3 regions of the Isoptericola sp. NPDC019482 genome follow, and region 3 is predicted to be linked to each of the others. Evidence: predicted binding sites of a transcription regulator. Region 3 holds the regulator's gene; each other region holds the start of a gene.

What was found. The regulator LexA, encoded in region 3, represses DNA repair genes until DNA is damaged. The targets are predictions, from matches to a motif close to TCGAACANNTGTTCGA.
Region 1: the regulator LexA is predicted to act here: its motif matches at 1,500-1,515, upstream of ABZ493_RS10715 (DUF222 domain-containing protein).
Region 2: the regulator LexA is predicted to act here: its motif matches at 2,364-2,379, upstream of ABZ493_RS14560 (DUF222 domain-containing protein).

The regions. Positions count from the first base shown of each region.
Region 1 is NZ_JBEYBQ010000012.1:105,589-112,092, reverse strand. It holds gene ABZ493_RS10725 (epimerase) at 1-731, opposite strand, end outside; gene ABZ493_RS10720 (HD domain-containing protein) at 824-1,411, shown strand; gene ABZ493_RS10715 (DUF222 domain-containing protein) at 1,535-3,310, shown strand; gene ABZ493_RS10710 (DUF2804 domain-containing protein) at 3,326-4,378, opposite strand; gene ABZ493_RS10705 (GNAT family N-acetyltransferase) at 4,414-4,878, shown strand; gene ABZ493_RS10700 (MFS transporter) at 4,862-6,259, opposite strand; gene ABZ493_RS10695 (GNAT family N-acetyltransferase) at 6,321-6,504, shown strand, end outside.
Region 2 is NZ_JBEYBQ010000022.1:19,356-25,859, reverse strand. It holds gene ABZ493_RS14565 (ASCH domain-containing protein) at 1-416, shown strand, start outside; gene ABZ493_RS14560 (DUF222 domain-containing protein) at 476-2,344, opposite strand; gene ABZ493_RS14555 (GNAT family N-acetyltransferase) at 2,482-2,982, shown strand; gene ABZ493_RS14550 (3-isopropylmalate dehydrogenase) at 3,087-4,130, shown strand; gene ABZ493_RS14545 (branched-chain amino acid aminotransferase) at 4,350-5,522, shown strand; gene ABZ493_RS14540 (winged helix DNA-binding domain-containing protein) at 5,568-6,504, shown strand, end outside.
Region 3 is NZ_JBEYBQ010000004.1:19,213-25,716, reverse strand. It holds gene hflX (GTPase HflX) at 1-511, shown strand, start outside; gene ABZ493_RS04465 (ATP-dependent DNA helicase) at 606-2,675, shown strand; gene ABZ493_RS04460 (L-lactate dehydrogenase) at 2,685-3,644, shown strand; gene lexA (transcriptional repressor LexA) at 3,693-4,526, opposite strand; gene ABZ493_RS04450 (LysM peptidoglycan-binding domain-containing protein) at 4,758-5,096, shown strand; gene nrdR (transcriptional regulator NrdR) at 5,199-5,681, shown strand; gene ABZ493_RS04440 (DUF5302 domain-containing protein) at 5,805-5,987, shown strand; gene serA (phosphoglycerate dehydrogenase) at 6,065-6,504, opposite strand, start outside.

The DNA of each region.
Region 1 (6,504 bases), on a different contig from region 3:
GCCCACACCCAGCGCGGCTCGGCGCCGACACCGCGCGCCACCGCGGCGAGGAGCTCGCCGACCGGGACGACCGGGCCGACGCCGTCGAAGATCCCTTCCGTCCGCCGCTCGGCCAGGTCCACGAGCCAGGCCGCGAGGTCGCGCACGTCGATCACCTGCATCGGGTCCGCCGGGTCGCCGGGGGCCAGGACGTCGCCGCCGCCGTCGTCGAGCGCTCGGCCCAACCGAGCCGGCCAGTACGCGAACCTCCCGCTCGGATCGCCCGGACCCACGATCAGCCCCGGGCGCACGACCGCCGACGTCGCCGCCCCGGCGCCCACGAGCTCCTCGCACGCCAGCTTCATCGCGCCGTAGGCCTCCGGGTCCTCCGCCCCGTCGACGTCGTCGGGCTGCGGCGCGCGCAGCCGTCCGACGCCGGGTCCGCCCGGGTCGGCATCGTCCGCGTAGACGTTGATCGTCGACACGAACACCCAGTGCGCGTCGGGCAGCGCCGCCACCGCGCGCCGCACGTGCGACGGCGTGCGCGACACGTCCACGACGGCGTCGAAGCCTTCGGCCACCAGGGCCTCGGGAAACGGCTCGGCGCGGTCGAGCGGCACGTGCCGCACACCGCCCGGCACCGGCCCCGACCGGCCGCGGTTCGCGGCCACCACCTCGTGCCCGCGCACCGCGGCGTCCGCCGCGACCGCCCTCGACAGGAACACCGACCCACCCAGCACCAGCAGCCTCATGGCCCCACCCTGGCGCACCTCGACGCCGCCCGCCCCCGCCTTCTGCCCGCGGCAGAACGCCCCGGCACGCCGACGCGCTAACGTCCGGTGCCATGACCGACGAGCTGCCCGAGGGGCTGCCCCGAACCGTGCCCGTCCGCGCGGCGTTCGACGTGCTCGTGCGCTTCTCCCCCGCGACTCTCGTGCACCACGCCGTGCGCTCCACCCTGCTGGCGGCCGACCTCGGGCGCCGGCTGGCCCTCCCTGTCGACGACGAGGTGCTCGCCGTCGCCGGCCTCCTGCACGACACCGGCCTCACCGCGGGCTTCGACGCGCACACCGAGCCTTTCGAGGTCGCGGGCGGGAACGTGGCGTGGGCGGTCGCCGCGGGCGCCGGCTGGCCCACGGAGCGCCGGGACCGCACCGCGCGGACGGTCGTCGACCACATGCTCGACGACGACGACGTCCCGGCGGTCGAGCGCCCGGAGGGCTACCTGCTCGCCCGGTCCACCGGCGCCGACGTCAGCGGCCGCGGGCTCGAGCACTGGCCCACGACGCTCCGCGCCGACCTCGAGTCCCGATGGCCGCGGCTCGACTTCCGCGAGACCTTCAGCGCCTGCCTCCGGGACCAGGCCGCTCGCAAGCCCGCGTCCGTCGCGGCCGCCTACGTCGCCGCGGGCGGCGCCGACCGGGTGCGCTGAGCGGGTGCGCTGAGCGCCGCCGCTGCCGGCGCCCGCCCGCTGCCCTCCCCGGTGACCTCGGGGTTGTCCACAGATCTCGACCAAGGGGTAGTACAGGTGTTCGAACGTCGGTAGGTTGGGGGCATGACGACGACGCTCCCTGACCCCGCGACGGGCACCGACGCCGGCACGCCCGGTGGTGTGAGCACGGGTCTGCGCGCGGAGGCGGACCGGCTCGCGGCGCTGCCACGGTCGTGGACCCCGTCGATCGACGAGCTGCTCGAGGAAGAAGCACGACACCAGGTTCGGACCGGGGAGCACGCGACCGACAAGAGCGACGCCGACGAGCGCGAAGACAGCCGGCAAACCCATGCCGTGGCGCATCGCCCGACGCTGGCGGACCTGGACCAGGTGCTGGACCAGCTCGCCGACAACGACACCCAGATCGCGACACTGCACGCCCGACGGGCAGTCCTCCTCGCCCAGGCAACCGGGCTGGCCGAAGCGCTGGAATCCGACCTGCTCGACCCCGAGGACCCCACCGCTCGGCGTTCCCCTTCGTCCCGCCGCCTCGAGCTCGCCCGGCGCGCAGTGACCGCCGAGATCGCCACCACCCTCCGGATCGGCGAGCACGCCACCGGCACCCTCACCGACCACGCCGTGACGTTGACCAGCAAAGCCCCCGCCACCCTGACCGCCCTGCACCAGGGCCGACTGTCCTGGGCCCACGCCACCGCGATCACCACCCACCTGGCCGACCTCAACCCCCAGGAAGCCGCCACCGTCGAACGGTCCGTCCTCGCCGCCGTGATCAGCCCCGACGACGGTCCTGATGCCACCACCAGCACGGTCACCTGCACGCCCGCGCAGGTCGCCCGCCGCGCACGCCGAGCCCGCGACACCGCCCACCCCGTCCCCGCCGACGTCCGGCACACCGAGGCCACGGCCCAGCGCGCGGTCTGGCTCGACGACGGCCGCGACGGCATGACCTGGCTGGTCGCCCACCTGCCCGCACCCCTCGCCCACGCCGCCTACGACCGCCTCACCCGCACCGCCCGACACCTCGTCGCGGACGACGGCAAGGGAAACGCAGGACACGGACGCACCCTCGCCCAAGCCCGCGCCGACACCCTCACCGCCCTCCTCCTGGACGACGGCACCCTCGACAGCGCGGCAGCGCCACCCAGCCCCGGAGCCGACACGAGCACCGGACCCACGCCCCACGGAACCACCCAGGACGGCGACACCGGACACGTCCCACGAGACACCGCGGACGACCACCGACCGGCGCCTGCACCGGATCAGGCAGCGGATCAGGCGACGCTCGCGATCCTCGCCCGCTCCATCCGCCCCCAGGTCACGGTCACCGTCCCCGTCCTGACACTCCTCGGCATCACCGACGCACCGGCGACGATGAACGGCCACGTCCCCATCGACCCCGACACCGCCCGACACCTCACCGCCCTCGCGCCGTCGCTGCGGCGGATCCTCACCCACCCCGAGAACGGCACCGTCCTGTCCGTCGGCCGCGACTCGTACACCGTTCCCGCCGACCTCAAAGCCCTCGTCCGCGCACGCGACACCACCTGCCGCTTCCCGGGCTGCACCCACCCCGCCACCCACACCGACCTCGACCACACCACCGCCTGGGCGAGCGGAGGCACCACCAGCGCCACCAACCTCGCCACACTCTGCCGCCGACACCACGTGACGAAACACCAGACCAGCTGGCAGCTCAGGCAGGTGAATGCGGCCGGCGGCACCCGTCCGCACCATCAACCGCACGACTGGGGCGGCACCCTCGAATGGACCTCCCCCACCGGCCGCCGCCACCTCACGCATCCGGAACCCGTCGACACCACCCGACACCGGACGATCCCCCACACCCCCGAGATCCCCGACCCCGGCCCGCCGTTCTGACCGGGCGGGACGTGCTCACCAGCGCTGCGCGACGTCCTCGGCCCAGCCGTCGAGACATTCGACGTCGAGGCGTGCGCCGTCGTCGGTCATGACCCAACCCGACCACGCGCCGAAGCACTGGTGGGTGGACGAGGCGAGGACGCCGAGCTGCGTCCGGCTCACCCGGTCGTGCGCGGGCACGAACGTGAGGTCCAGCCGCTCGCCACGCACCCGCCACCACCGGGTGTACGCGCCGCGGTCGAACGTCCAGTCGAGCTCGTCGTGGACCTTGTGCAGCCGGCCGTCCACGAAGACGCCGTTCTCCGTCGTCGGACCCTGGCGCGTCCACGTCCCGCCGAGCTGCACCGCCACCTCGTGCCGCGTGCCGCTACCCGTGACGCCGCTGCCGACGCCCACGCCCCACTGCCAGGCGGCACGGTAGGGCCACCGCCCCCGACCGTGGTCGAGCACGGCCCACGAGCCCACGGGCACCGGCACGTCGACGCCGTCGACCCGAAGGGTGCCGGCCACCGGCAGCCCGACGTCCTTCACCGTGTACTGGAACCGCCGCCGCGACCACGGCACCACCACCGCGAGCAGGTCGCGTCCGGCGGGCCGCGCGACCGTCACGTCCAGCTCCACCCGCGCCGTCCGCGCCCGCAGGCGCGTGCCCCCGGGGCGCTCGTCGACCGCGACCGCCACCGAGCGCGTGCGCGACCGGACCGGGCCGCCACCGAGGCGCCCGGGCAGCGTCGCCGACCCGGTCAGCGGCGCGATCGCGACGGCGTCGACCTCCTCGCCGGACGCCCGGTCCCACACCCACACCTGGTGCAGCGCGGCGTAGTCCAGCGCGGACGTGGTGAGCGCGACCACGTGGTCCGGCGTCACGACCGCCCAGTACTCCCACCGCTTGTTCCGGCCGAGCCCGCGCACGCCCCGGCCGATGCCGGACGTGTCGTGCAGCGGCGCCCTCGACCAGCCGACCGCGTCGGGGTTCAGGCGCCCGTCGGGGAGGCACAGGGCCACGTCGGCGGTGATCTCGCGCTCGATGTCGTGCTCGGTGTCGTCCTCGGTCTCGTGCTCTGTCACAGCGCGAGGCTAGCGGCGGCTGCTAGCGTCCCGCCGTGCCCGACTCCCCCGCCTCCGCCGTCACCTTCCGCCTCGCGACCCGCGACGACCTGCCGAGGATCTTCGAGCTCATCGTCGACGACGCCATCGCGGCCGCGCGCACCGGGGAGTTCGGCCCGGCGCACGTCGCGGGCTTCGAGGCGATCGAGGCCAGCCCGGACAACGAGCTCGTCGTCGCCGAGCTGGACGGCGCGGTGGTCGGCTGCATGCAGCTGACGTTCGTGCCCGGCATCTCCCGGTACGGGGCCACGCGCCTCCTCGTCGAGGCGGTGCGCATCGACGCCGCGCTCCGCGGGCAGGGCCTCGGACGGGCCATGATGGAGCACGCGCACGCCCGCGGCCGCGAGCGCGGTTGCATCCTCGCCCAGCTCACGTCGGACAAGCAGCGCCCGGACGCGCACCGCTTCTACCGGTCGCTCGGCTACGCGCAGTCGCACGAGGGGTTCAAGCTGCCCCTGTGACCCCGGCGTCCTCCGGGGCGGCAGGACGACGCGCGTCGCGGATGCCGACCATGCTCACCAACCCGCCCAGCACGAGCAGGCCCGCGGTGACGAGCAGCGCCCGGTGGAACGACGCGACGTCGAGCACCCCGCCGAGGATCACGCCCGCGAACGCGACCGTCAGCAGCCCGGCCACGCGCGAGACGGCGTTGTTCACCGCCGACGCGATGCCGGCGTCCGCTGCGGGCGCCGCCCCGAGGATCGCGGCCGTCAGCGGCGCCACCGTGATCGACAGGCCCAGGCCGAACACCAGCAGCCCGGGCAGCACCTGCGTCACGTAGTGCGCGCTCGCGTCCATCGTGAGCAGCAGCAGGTACCCGCCGCCGGCGACGACGGGCCCGACCGTCATGAACCAGCGCGCCCCGTAGCGGGCGGCGAGGGCGCCGAACCGGGTCGACAGCGCGAGCATCGCGAGGGTCGAGGGCAGCTGCGCCACCCCGGCGGCGGTGGCCGAGTAGCCCGCCACCTGCTGCAGGAACAGGCCGAGCACGAACCCGCCGAGCGAGAGCGCCCCGTAGACGGCGAACGTCGCGACGTTGCCCCACGCGAAGTTGCGCGCGGCGAACAGCCGGGGCGGCATCATCGGGTCGCGCGCCCGCCGCTCGTACCAGACGAACGCGACCAGCAGCACCGCCCCGACGGCGACGGCGGCCCAGGTCCGTTCGATGAGCCCGTACACGCCCGCCGCGAGGCCGGTCGCGGCCAGCACCGCACCCGGCACGTCGAGCCGGCGCCCGGTGGTCTGGTGCACCTCGGGCACGGGCCGCAGCAGGACCAGCGTGACGACGACGACCGGCAGGTTGATCCAGAACACCCAGCGCCAGGACAGCAGGTCGACCAAGCCGCCGCCGACGAACGGGCCCACGATCATCGCCGTCCCGGTCCAGGCCGTCCAGCGACCGATGGCGCGACCCTGCGCCTCGCCGTCGAACGTCGAGATGATCAGTGCCAGGGAGCTCGGCACGAGCAGCGCCCCGGCCACGCCCTGCAGCAGGCGGGCGCCCACGAGCACCGGTCCGGTCGGAGCGAGCGCGCACAGCACCGACGCGACGGCGAAGCCCAGGAGCCCGGCGACGAGCACCCGGCGCCGCCCGTACAGGTCCGACAACGAGCCCGCGAGCAGGATGAGCGCGCCGAGCGTGACGAGGTAGCCGTCCACCACCCACTGCTGCAGGCTGAGCCGCGCCTCCCCGGTGCCGCCGAGCTCGTCGCCGATCGCGGGCAGCGCCACGTTGACGACCGTCCCGTCGAGGAACGACACGAACGACGCCAGGATCGCGACCACCAGGACGCGGCTGCGCAGGCGGGCCGCGGCCTCGTCGGGCGCGGGCGGGGTGCTCACCGGATCACGGTACGGCGCAATGTCGGTGACGCGCCGGTCGTGGGGCGCTAGCGTCGCCGACGTGAGCCTCGCCGCCAGCATCGAGATCCGCCGCAGCACCTTCGCCGACGTCCCCGCCGCCCGTCGCCTCGGCGCCGAGGCGTTCGGCGTCTCCACCCGGCCGTCCCCGGACCCCGACCCGGGGTCGTGGCCGTCGCCCAACGTCCGGCCGTGGGTCGCGACCGACCACGACGAGGTCGTCGCCG
Region 2 (6,504 bases), on a different contig from region 3:
GGGAGCGCTCCGAGAACGTGGTGCCGCCGCCCGCCTGGTCGTTCGGCGACTCGCCGGAGCTGGCCGACGAGCTGCTGGGGCTGGTGCTCGACGGCGTGAAGACGGGCACCGCCGCCGCGGTCTGGGAGTACGAGGCCGCCGACGAGCCGCTACCCCGCAAGGGCGACCTGTCGATCGTGCTCGACGGCGCCGGCGCGCCGCGACTCCTCATCAGGACGACCGAGGTCGAGACCGTCCCCTTCGACGAGGTGACCGCCGAGCACGCCGCCGCCGAGGGCGAGGGTGACCGCACTCTCGCGTCCTGGCGGGAGGAGCACGAGCGGTACTGGCGGCGCACGCTCGCGCAGGTCGGTCGCGAGTTCGACCCGACCATGCCCGTGGTGTGCGAGCGGTTCAAGGTGCTCTACCGCGCCTGACACCGGCCCACGCCCGGCCCCTCCGATCCGTCCGACCCGCCCCGTCCGACCTGCTCAGGTCAGAACGGCGGGCCGTTCGGCATCGCGTCCGGTGGGCCGTCGGGACGGACGTTCGGTGGGCCGTTCTCGGGCGTCTCGGGCGTCTCGGGGATGTCGGGACCGTGGGGCGGGTGCCGGTGCCGCGTCGTGTCGACGGGTTCGGGTGCGGTGACGTATCGGCGTCCGGTGGGGGAGGTCCATTCGAGGGTGCCGCCCCAGTTGCTGGTCTCTCTCTGCGTGACCTGCCATCGGGTCCGGTGTTTCGTCACGTGGTGTCGACGGCACAGCGCGGCGAGGTTGGTGGCGCTGGTGGTGCCGCCGTGGGCCCAGGCGGTGGTGTGGTCGAGGTCGGCGTGGGCGGCGGGGTGGGTGCAGCCGGGGAAGCGGCAGGTGGTGTCGCGTGCGCGGACCAGGGCCTTGAGGTCGGCGGGGACGGCATAGGTGGTGCGTCCGACGGACAGGACGGTGCCGGTCTCGGGGTGGGTGAGGATCCGTCTGAGTGAGGGCGCGAGGGCGGTGAGCTGGCGGGCGGTGTCGGGGTCGATCGGCACCCGACCGTCGAGGACAGCCGGGGCGTCGGTGAGCCCGAGCAGGGTCAGGACCGGGATCGTGACGGTGACCTGGGGTCGGATCGAGCGGGCGAGAGCTGCCAAGGCGCTGTGCTGGTGAAGCAACCGGTCGAGGTCATCACCGGTCTCCGTGTGTTCGAGGTCGGCCGAATCCGCACGCTGGCCTTCTGGCGGTGCTTCGTGCTGCCCGTCGGGCTGGCCCCCGTGCTGGTCAGGGTGCCGGCGAGTGTCCTGTCGGGTGTGCCGCGGGCCAGGGCCGGGCACGGCCGCGACATCGAGAGTGCCGTCGTCCAGGAGGAGGGCGGCGAGGGCGTCGGCGCGGGCCTGGGCGAAGGTGCGGTGCTCACCGCTGCCGCTGTGGCTCCCGCCGGCGCTGCCGTTGCTGCTGGTGAGGTGGTGGGCGGTGCGGGTGAGGCGGTCGTACGCGGCGTGCGCCAGGGGTGCGGGCAGGTGGGCGGTGATCCAGGCCATGCCGTCGCGGCCGTCGTCGAGCCAGACGGCGCGCCGCTGGGTAGCTTCGGTGTGGCGGACGTCGGCGGGAGTGGGGTGGGCCGTCTCGCGGGCTCGGCGTGCGCGGCGTCCGGTCTGTGTGGGCGTGCACGTGACGCGGCCGGTGTCGCGGTCGAGGATCGTGGCCAGGACGGCCTGCTCCACGGATGCGGATTCCTCGGGGCTCAGGTCGGCGACGTGTGTGGAGATGGCCGTGGCGTGCGCCCAGGACAGGTGGCCGTCGTGCAGTGCACGCAGGGTGCCTGGGGCCTTGTCGGTGAGGGTGACGGCGTGGTCGGTCAGGGTGCCCGCGGCGTGCTCCCCGATCCGGAGGGCAGTGGCGATCTCGGCGGTCACGGCGCGGTGGGCGAGCTCGAGCCTGCGAGCGGAGGGTGCGCGCCTGGCGGTGGGGTCGTCCTGGTCGAGCAGGTCGGTCTCCAGCGCCTCGGCCAGGCCAGCGGCCAGTGCGAGCAGGACGGCCCGCTCGGCGTGCAGGGTCGCGATGTCGGTGTCGTTCGCGGCGAGCTGGTCCAGCACCCGGTCCAGGTCTGCCAGCGTCGGCCGCCCTGCCAGTGGCTGGCGGTCCGTCGACGCCTGCGGCCGCTCGACGTCATGGCCGCCGGTGTCATCCCCGCCCGCGGCGTGTCGGCCGGATGGCTGGTGGCGCCGCGACTCTTCCTCGAGCAGCTCGCCGATCGACGGGTTCCGGGGCATCGCGGCGAGCCGGTCCGCCTCTGCCCGCAGGTCCACCGAAGAGCCCGCGCGATCGCCGACGTAACCCGGAGCACCGGCATCGGTGCCGTTCACGGGGTCGGGGAGCGTCGTCGTCATGCCCTCACCCTAGCGATATTCGAACACCTGTTCTAGGCCCTCTCGGGAATCTGTGGACAACCAATGTCGATTGACGGCGGCGAGAGAGCTTCGGCAGGTCGGCGCCGATCGTGTCGTCCGGGAGGCAGGATGGGGCGATGTCCGCCGCGCCGACGTCCGTCGCCATCCGCCCCGCCACCGCTGACGACGCGTCGGGGTGCGCCTTCGTGCACCACGCGTCATGGGTGGAGACCTACTCCGCGCTGCTCCCGGCCGAGCACTGGGAGTCCGACACGCTCGAGCGGCGGACGGCCACCTGGCGGCGTTGGCTCGCCGGCGAGCTGACCGTCACGGTGGCGGAGGAGGGCGGTCGGATCGTCGGGATCGCGTTCGTGAACGCGGGACGGCCGGTCGGAGCGCACCCGCCGGTCCGGGACCGGGAGCTCTGGCTGCTCTACGTGCTGGCCGCGCACCACGGGACCGGTGTCGGCCAGGCGCTGCTCGACGCCGTGCTGCCGCCGGGGGCGTCGGCCCAGCTCTGGGTCGCCGAAGACAATCCGCGGGCGCGACGCTTCTATCGTCGCAACGGGTTCCGGCCTGACGGTGCGCGGGACGTCGACGCGCAGTCCGGGATCGCCAGCGTCCGCTGCGTGCGTTGACCGGGACCCAGGGCTCTGTGCGTGACCTGCGAGGTCCCCGGCCGACGTGTCCGAGGAATGAGATTTCTGTCCGCATCATGACCCGGCGGGCTTAGGCTCGGCCCATGACGCGGAGCATCGACCTGGCAGTGGTGGCCGGCGACGGCATCGGCACGGAAGTCGTGGAGCAGGGCCTGGCGGTCCTCGAGGCGGCGGTGGCCGGTTCGGACGTCAAGATCTCCACCACCGAGTTCGACCTGGGGGCGCGCCGCTGGCACGCGACCGGCGAGACGCTCACGGACGCCGACCTCGAGGCCATCAAGCAGCACGACGCGATCCTGCTGGGCGCCATCGGCGACCCGAGCGTGCCGTCGGGCGTGCTGGAGCGCGGCCTGCTGCTCAAGCTCCGCTTCTCGCTGGACCACTACGTGAACCTCCGCCCGGGCAAGCTGTACCCCGGCGTGACCAGCCCCCTGGCGAACCCCGGCGACGTCGACTTCGTCGTCGTGCGAGAGGGCACCGAGGGCCCGTACGTCGGCAACGGCGGCGCGCTGCGCGTCGGTACCCCGCACGAGATCGCGACCGAGGTGTCGGTCAACACCGCCTTCGGCGTGGAGCGCGTCGTGCGCGACGCCTTCGCCCGCGCGCAGGCCCGCCCGCGCAAGCACCTCACGCTGGTGCACAAGCACAACGTGCTGGTGCACGCCGGCCACCTGTGGCGCCGCACGGTCGAGGCCGTCAACGCCGAGTTCCCGGACGTCACCACGGACTACCTGCACGTGGACGCCGCCACGATCTTCCTCACGACGAACCCGTCGCGGTTCGACGTGATCGTCACCGACAACCTGTTCGGTGACATCCTCACGGACCAGGCGGCCGCCATCACGGGCGGCATCGGGCTCGCCGCGTCGGCGAACATCAACCCCGACCGCACGGCGCCGTCCATGTTCGAGCCGGTGCACGGCTCGGCGCCGGACATCGCCGGCCAGGGCAAGGCCGACCCGACCGCCACCGTGCTGTCGGTGTCCCTCCTGCTCGACCACCTCGGCCTCACCGAGGAGAGCGCTCGCGTGGAGGCCGCCGTCGCGGCCGACCTCGTCGAGCGCGGCGACCGAGTACGCACGACGGCCGAGGTCGGGCGCGACCTCGCCGCGCGCGTCAACGGCTGACGACAGCCCCACCGTCGTCAGCCGGACGGCGCGGCGCCACCCGCGCCGCGCCGTCGGACGCGTCGTCCGAGCCACCGCCCGCCCCGGCCGTCATTCCCCCGTCGATCACCCGACATCCACTTCTGTCCGGGTGACCGCTGTGGTCGGAGCGACGCCGGTGCCCATGAGGTGCACGGTCGTGGAAAACTACAGGGGTCACCCGGTGAAAGGCCCCCGATCATGACCACTTCCAGCACCACTCCGTCCACGTCGAGCAGCACGTCGAACAGCGGCGCGCCGGGCATCCTCCCGGCCGAGCTCGAGGACCTCGTCGCCCTGTTCGACGTGCGCGCCACGGACACCCCCACGCCGGACGCCGAGCGCGAGGCCGCGCTGCAGGCGCCGAAGTTCGGCACCGTGTTCTCCGACCACATGGCCCGCATCAGCTGGCGCCGGGGCGACGGCTGGCTCGACCGCCGCATCGAGAAGTACGGTCCGCTGCAGCTCGACCCCGCGACCGCCGTCCTGCACTACGCGCAGGAGATCTTCGAGGGGATGAAGGCGTACCGGCACGCGGACGGCTCCGTGTGGACGTTCCGCCCGGACGCCAACGCGGCCCGCTTCGCGCGCTCGGCGCACCGCCTGGCCCTGCCGGCGCTGTCGGTGGACGACTTCATCGGCTCGATCGCGGCGCTCGTGCGCACCGACATCGACTGGGTGCCGTCCGGCGAGGACTTCAGCCTCTACCTGCGGCCCTTCACGTTCGCGTCGGAGGCCTTCCTCGGGGTGCGCCCCACGAACGAGGCGGAGTACCTCGTCATCGCCTCGCCCGTCGGCCCGTACTTCGCGGGCGGCGTGAAGCCGGTGTCGATCTGGATCGACACGCACTACCACCGCTCCGGCCCGGGCGGCACGGGCGACGCGAAGTACGGCGGCAACTACGCGGCGAGCCTGCTGCCGCAGCAGCTCGCCGGCGAGAAGGGCTTCGACCAGGTCTGCTACCTCGACGCGACCACGAACACGTCCCTCGAGGAGCTCGGGGGCATGAACGTGTTCGTCGTCATGGCGGACGGCTCGGTGCACACCCCGGAGCTCACGGGCTCGTTCCTCGAGGGCGTCACCCGCTCGTCCATCCTGCAGCTCGCCACGGACCGCGGGCACCAGGCCGTGGAGCGGCGCATCCCGCTCGCCGAGGTCGTCGCCGGCCTCCAGGACGGCACCGTGCGCGAGATCTTCGCCTGCGGCACGGCGGCGGTCATCACCCCCGTCGGCCGGCTCGCGGGCGACGAGTTCGACCTGCAGGTCTCGGGCGGGCAGCCCGGGGAGCTCACCATGGCGATCCGTGACGAGCTCACCGACATCCAGTACGGCCGGGCCGCGGACCGGCACGGCTGGATGCGCCGCCTCGCCTGACCACCCGCACCGCGGCACGCCTGACGGGGAGGAGCCGTCGCCACGATGCCCACGCCGATCACGCTCGAGGAGCTGGGCCGCACCACGCTCGCGCGCCAGCAGCTGCTCGCCCGCTCCGACGACGGCGTCCCCGCCGTCGTCGGACGGGTGGGCGGCCTGCAGGCGCAGCACGCCGACATGCCGTACGTCGCGTTGTGGGCGCGGCGGGCCGGCCAGACGATCGGGGCGCTCGAGGAGGCCCTGACCGGCGGCGACGTGGTGAAGGCGACCGTCATGCGGTCCACCCTGCACGTGGTGCCGAGCGCGGACTGGCCCCTGCTCGACGCCGTCTCGGCGGAGCAGCGGCTGGCGGCCTGGCGGGCGAGCGCCCGACGGGCCGGCGTCGACCTCGCGGGCCTCAACGCCGCCGTACGCGCGTACTGCGCCGAGCCCCGCACGCTCGACGAGGTGGAGGGTTTCGCGGCCGAGCAGTACCCCGGGGTCGACGCCGTCGCGGCGATCCCGGGCGGCGTGAGCCGCGCGTGGTGGCGGCTCGCGAGCGCGGGCGGCGGCCTCGTGCACGTGCCGCCGAGCGGGTTGTGGGGCTCCCACGTCGCGGCGCGCTACCAGGACGGCGCGCGCTGGCTCGCCGACCGGGTGCCGCACCCGCTTCCCGCGCTCCCGCCCGACGAGGCGCGGGCCGGGGCCGTGGAGAAGTACCTGCGGGCCTTCGGGCCGGCGTCCGCGCGCGACGTCGCGCGCGGTGTGGGGATCCGCGGCGTGGGCGCGCTGAAGCGGGCGCTCGCGCTGCTGGACCTGCGGACGTACGAGGCGCCGGACGGCCGCGACCTGGTCGACCTGGCCGACGCCGACGTCGTGCCCGGGGACGTGCCCGCGCCGGTGCGGCTCCTGCCGCGCTGGGACCAGCTGCTCGTGGCGCTGGACGAGCGGTCGCGGATCGTCGACCCCGAGCACGCCGGGCTCGTCTACCGGCGCAACGCCG
Region 3 (6,504 bases):
GGACACCGTCGGGTTCGTGCGGCACCTGCCGCACCAGCTCGTCGAGGCGTTCCGGTCCACGCTGGAGGAGGTGGGCGACGCCGCGCTGCTGCTGCACGTGGTCGACGTCTCCCACCCGGACCCCGAGGGCCAGATCGCGGCGGTGCGCGAGGTGCTCGCCGAGATCCCCGGGATCGCGGACGTGCCCGAGGTCGTCGTGCTCAACAAGGCCGACGTCGCCGACCCGGCCGTGGTCGGCCGGGTGCAGCGCCGCGAGCGGCGCAGCGTCGTCGTGTCCGCGCACTCCGGCGAGGGCATGGCCGAGCTGCGGGAGCTCATCGCGGCCGAGCTGCCGCAGCCGCACGTCGAGATCGACCTGGTCGTCCCGTACTCCCGCGGCGACCTGGTGCACCGCGTGCACGAGGCGGGAGGCAACGTGGCAGAGGAGCACCTCGCCGAGGGCACCCGTCTGCGCGGTCGCGTGGACGAGGCGCTCGCGGCCGACCTCAAGGCGGCCGCTGTCGCGGGCTGACGCCCGTGGCGGCGCCGTGCGCCGGCGGGTCGCCGCCGGAGCGGGCTGTGGGCGGACGCCGGGGAGGGTCGGTGACGCGCCCTAGGATCGACGGGTGACCTCCGCCGACGCCCCCGACGCCCCGCAGCTCCTCGACCTGGCGGTGGGGGCCCTCGGCGGTGGACGCCGGGAGGGCCAGCGCCGCATGGCCGAGGCCGTGGCGGAGGCGGTCGACGACGGCCGGCACCTCCTGGTCCAGGCGGGTACGGGGACCGGCAAGTCGCTCGCCTACCTCGTCCCGGCCGTGCGGCACGCGGTCGTCGACGGCAAGCGGGTCATCGTCTCCACCGCCACGCTCGCCCTGCAGCGCCAGGTGGTGACGCGCGACCTGCCGCTGGTCGCCGAGACCGTGGGGCCGAAGCTGCCCCGCGCGCCCAAGGTGGCCCTCCTCAAGGGCTGGCACAACTACCTGTGCAAGCACAAGGTGACCGGCGGCTACCCGGTCGAGGGCGCGACGCTCTTCGACCTGCCCGCCGACCCCGGACCCGGCGAGGGGGCGGGAGCCGAGCAGCACCCGGCGCCTCCGGGCCCGCCCGGGCCTCCCCGGCGCGGCGGGCGGGCGGACGACACCGCGACGCTGGCCGACCACGTGCGCCGCCTGCACTCCTGGGCCGACGAGACCGACACCGGAGACCGGGACGACCTCGTGCCCGGCGTCCCCGACAAGGCCTGGCGCCAGGTGTCCGTGACCGCCCTGGAGTGCCTCGGCCAGCGTTGCCCGCTCCTCGCGGAGTGCTTCCCCGAGCGGGCCCGCGCCGCGGCACGCGACGCCGACGTCGTCGTCACCAACCACGCCATGCTCGGCATCGCCGTCTCCGGGAACCCGGGCGTCCTGCCCGAGCACGACGCCGTCGTCGTCGACGAGGCGCACGAGCTGGCCGAGCGGGTGACGGCCGCCGCCACCGTCGACCTGTCGCTGACGGTGGTGGAGCACGCGGCCCGCCTCGCGCGCCGGCACGGCGGCACCGAGACCGAGGCGCTCGACGCCGCCTCCCAGCGGCTGGGCAGCCTGCTCGCCACCGCGCCCGCGGAGCGGTTCCCGCTCGGCCTCCCGGACGAGCTGCGCGCCGCCGTGGGCGCCGTGCGGGACGCCGCGCGCGAGCTCCTCACGCGGCTCAAGCCTCAGGGCGGGGCCAAGGGCCAGGAGGCGCCGGACGCCGGCATGAAGATGGCGCAGTCCGCCGTCCTGCAGCTCTTCGAGGTCGCGGAGCGGATGGCGGCCGAGGACACGACGGCGGACGTGCTGTGGTGCTCGCGCCCGCCGGAGAACGCGCCGTGGGCCGGTGACGGCGTCACGCGCCTGCACGCCGCGCCGCTGGCGGTGGCGGGGCTCATCCGCGCCCACCTGCTGGGCGAGGCGACCGGTGTGTTCACGTCGGCCACCCTCACGCTCGGCGGCACGTTCGACCCGGTGGCGCGGTCGCTCGGCCTCGCCGGCTCGGGTGGTTCCGACGAGACGGCGGACTGGTCCGGGCTGGACGTCGGCAGCCCCTTCGACTACCCGCGCCAGGGAATCCTCTACGTCGCGCGGCACCTGCCCGCGCCGGGGCGGGAGCCGACCACGGACGCCCAGCTCGACGAGATCGCCGGACTGATCGAGGCCGCCGGAGGGCGGACCCTCGGGCTGTTCTCCTCCCGCCGGGCGGCCCAGGCCGCGGCGGAGGCGATGCGCGAGCGGCTGGACGTGCCCGTGCTGTGCCAGGGCGACGACCAGCTTCCGACGCTCGTCAAGGCGTTCGCCGACGACCCGGCGACCTGCCTGTTCGGCACGCTCTCCCTGTGGCAGGGCGTGGACGTCCCGGGGCCGAGCTGCCAGCTGGTGCTCGTGGACCGGATCCCGTTCCCCCGTCCGGACGACCCGGTGAAGGCGGCCCGCGCCCGCTCCGTGGAGCAGGCAGGCGGCAACGGGTTCATGCAGGTCTCTGCCACGCACGCCGCCCTGCTGCTGGCGCAGGGCGCCGGCAGGCTCGTGCGCACGGGGGAGGACCGCGGCGTCGTCGCCGTCCTCGACCCCCGGCTCGCGACCGCCCGCTACGGCTCCTTCCTCACCCGCTCCATGCCGGACTTCTGGCCGACCACCGACGGGGACCTCGTCCGCGCTGCGCTCCGGCGGCTCGACACATAGCGTGTGGCCGTGGACGAGACACGCAGGACGACCAAGCTCGCGATCGTCGGAGCGGGCGCAGTGGGTTCCACCCTCGCGTACGCGGCGCTGGCCCGGGGAGCGGCCCGGTCCGTCGCGCTTCTGGACGTCAACCGCGCGAAGGTGGAGGCCGAGGTGCTCGACCTCCGGCACGGGGGCATGTTCATCCCCCAGGCCGAGATCGACGGGTCCGACGACGTCGAGGTGTGCCGCGGCGCCGACATCGTCGCGGTGACGGCGGGGGCCAAGCAGAAGCCGGGACAGAGCCGCCTCGACCTGGCCGAGGCGACCGTCGGCCTCACGCGGTCGATCCTGCCGGGCCTCCTCGAGGTGGCCCCCGACGCAGTGTTCCTCATGGTCACCAACCCCGTGGACGTCGTCACGTACGCCGCCCAGGAGATCAGCGGCCTGCCGCGGGGCCGGGTGTTCGGCAGCGGCACCGTCCTCGACTCGTCGCGGCTGCGCGACGCGCTGGCCCGCCACTGCGGGGTCGCCGTGGGCAACGTGCACGCGAGCATCGCGGGCGAGCACGGCGACTCCGAGATCGTGCTGTGGAGCTCGGCCACGATCGCCGGCGTGCCCCTGCTGGACTGGCGGCCCTTCCGGGGCCACCCGGCGCTCGACACCCCCGCCCGGGAGCGCATCGCGACCGACGTCGTCGAGTCCGCCTACCGGGTCATCGCAGGCAAGGGGGCGACCAACTACGCGGTCGGCCTGGCGGCGACCCGGATCATCGAGGCGGTCCTCAACGACGAGCACCGCGTGATGAACGTGTCCTCGCGCCTCGACGACTTCTACGGCATCAGCGACGTCTGCCTGTCGGTGCCGTCCCTCGTCGGCCGACGAGGCGTGGCCGAGACGATCGACACGCCGCTGTCGGACGACGAGATCGCCGGCCTGCGCGCGTCGGCCGAGAGCATGCGGGCCGTGCAGCACCGGCTCGGCTTCTGACCCGACCCGTCACGACCTGGCGCGGCCCACCGGGCGGGCCGTGCCAGATCAGAGGCTGCGCAGCACGGCCACGACCCGGCCGAGCACCTGTGCCTCGTCGCCCTGGATGGGGGAGTAGGCGGCGTTCTGCGGCAGCAGCCAGGTGTGCCCGTCGGCCTGCTTGAACGTCTTGACCGTGGCCTCGCCGTCGATCATCGCGGCGACGACCTCGCCGTTCTCCGCGACGGGCTGGCTGCGCACGACGACCCAGTCGCCGTCGCAGATGGCGGCGTCGACCATCGAGTCGCCGGCGACCTTGAGCAGGAACAGGTCGCCGTCGCCGACGACCTGCCGGGGGAGCGGGAAGACGTCCTCGACGACCTGCTCGGCGAGGATGGGCCCGCCGGCGGCGATGCGGCCGACCAGCGGGACGTAGGACGGCGCCTGGGCCGGCTGCGCGTCGGACGCGGCGAGCGACCCCGCGACGAAGCCGGGCGCCCCGTCGCCGCCCGCGGACTCGACGGTCGCGGGCGCCTCGGGGTCGACGACCTCGATCGCGCGGGGCCGGTTGGGGTCGCGGCGCAGGTAGCCCTTGCGCTCGAGCGTGGTGAGCTGGTGCTTGACGGAGGAGGGGCTCGCCAGGCCGACGGCCTCGCCGATCTCACGCATGGTGGGCGGGTAGCCACGCGCCTCGACCGAGCTGCGGATGGTCTCGAGCACGCGCCGCTGGCGCGGCGTGAGCCGGTCGGACGACGGCGAGAGCTCGCTCACCGACGCCAGCGCGGTCGTCGAGGTGCCGGCTGCCGTCACCGGCACGGCCGCGTCCTCGGGGGTCTCGTCCTGGGTCGCCCATGACGTCGCCGTCGTCGTGGACGCCGGGGCCTGGTCCCGTCCGCTGGTCATCGCGTACTCCGTCCTCCAGGGGCGCGGCCCGCGGGCGGGCCGATGAAATCCGACAAACCTTCCATCGCGCTGCCGCCACTCTAGGCCAGTTCCCGTCCGACATCAAACATCTGTTCGATCAGGCCTCGACCGTGTCGCCCCGACGTGGTACACCTAGTACAGCAGTTCGACGTACAGGTGTTCGACGAACGAGTGTTCGACGGACGGCACCACGTGGACGGAGGCAGGACGATGCAAGACGCGCGCAGCACGAGCGATGCTCACGGGTTCCTCGGGCTCGGGGGCCTCAGGCTCACCCGTCGGGGCCGGGCGGTGGTCGCGGCGCTCGTCCTCCTGGTGCTCGTCGGCGCCGGGCTGGTCGGCCAGCGCGCCGTGGCGGAGTCCCCAGGTGCGGGCGTCGAGGTGCGGCTCCAGACGGTGGCGCCGGGCGACACGCTCTGGCAGTACGCGCAGCAGGTGCGGGACACCGGCGAAGACCTGCGCGACGTGGTGGCCGAGCTTCGTGACCTCAACGGGCTGACGTCGGCGGAGCTCCAGACCGGGCAGGTCGTGGTGCTCCCGCTCGACTGACGGCACGCGGCCGAGAGGATCCTGCTTGCGCGGACGGTCGCCCGCCGCTTACCTTGTCGGGCAGCCGGGCGCCGGTCCGGAGCCGAGCGCAGGAGACCAGCGATGCACTGCCCGTTCTGCCGCCACGCGGACTCACGAGTCGTCGACTCGCGGACCTCTGACGACGGCGCGTCCATCCGTCGCCGGCGCCAGTGCCCCGCGTGCCAGCGCCGGTTCACCACGATCGAGACCGCCAGCCTGTCGGTGGCCAAGCGGTCCGGGGTGACCGAGCCGTTCAGCCGGGACAAGGTCGTGGCCGGGGTCCGCAAGGCCTGCCAGGGCCGGCCCGTGAGCTCCGACGACCTCGCCGTCCTCGCCCAGAAGGTCGAGGAGACGCTGCGCGCGTCCGGTCGTCCCGAGATCGAGGCGAACGAGGTGGGGCTGGCGATCCTCGGCCCTCTGCGGGAGCTGGACGAGGTCGCGTACCTGCGGTTCGCCAGCGTCTACCAGTCGTTCGAGTCCCTCGAGGACTTCGAGTCGGCGATCACCTCGCTCCGGGCCGAGCGCGACGAGCGCGCCACCGCCGGGCACGGCACGACGGCCTGAGCCGCGCCCGGTCCGGGCGAAATGCCCTGGCGGGGCGTGGCGGGGCACGGCATGCTGGACGGCACCAGGTGCCGTGCGGTCGACCGCACGCGCACACCCACCCCGACGGACGAGGTGACCGCGATGACGGACGACTCCAGGGCAGCAAAGCCCACCGAGGACACGAAGGCGCGCTTCCGGGAAGCGCTGGAGAAGAAGAACGCCGCCAGCCACCCGACCGCCGGCAAGGACGGCAACACCGGCCAGGTGCACGGTTCCGAGACGTCCGGGCCGGTGCAGAAGATGTTCCGCCGCAAGTCGGGCTGAACGACCGACCGAACCGCGAAGGGCGGCCCCGGGATCCGGGGCCGCCCTTCGTGCGTCGGCAGCAGGCGTCGTGCCGGTCAGCCGGCCGCGGGCCCGGGCGGGAACTCCGGCCGCTCGAACGCGTCGCGGATGCGCAGCCGGATGGTCGAGTCCATGGCCTGCAGCTTGGCGGAGGCGCCGCGCTGCGTGACGTCGGAGATGTCGGTCACCACGTAGCCGATCTCGCCGCGCGTGGCGAGCATCTGCGCCTCGATGTTCGCGCCGTGGTCGGCGAAGACCTGGTTCACGCGCGCGAGGACCCCGGGCACGTTGCGGTGCAGGAGCATGATGCGCCCGACGCCCGTGCTGGCGAGCTGGAGGTTGGGGAGGTTCACGGAGAGCGTCGTGGAGCCCGTCGCCACGAAGTCCCGCAGCTTCTTGGACACGAACTCGCCGATCGCCTCCTGGGCCTCCTCCGTCGAGCCGCCGACGTGCGGCGTGAGGATGACGTTCGGCAGCCCGCGCAGGGGAGAGGTGA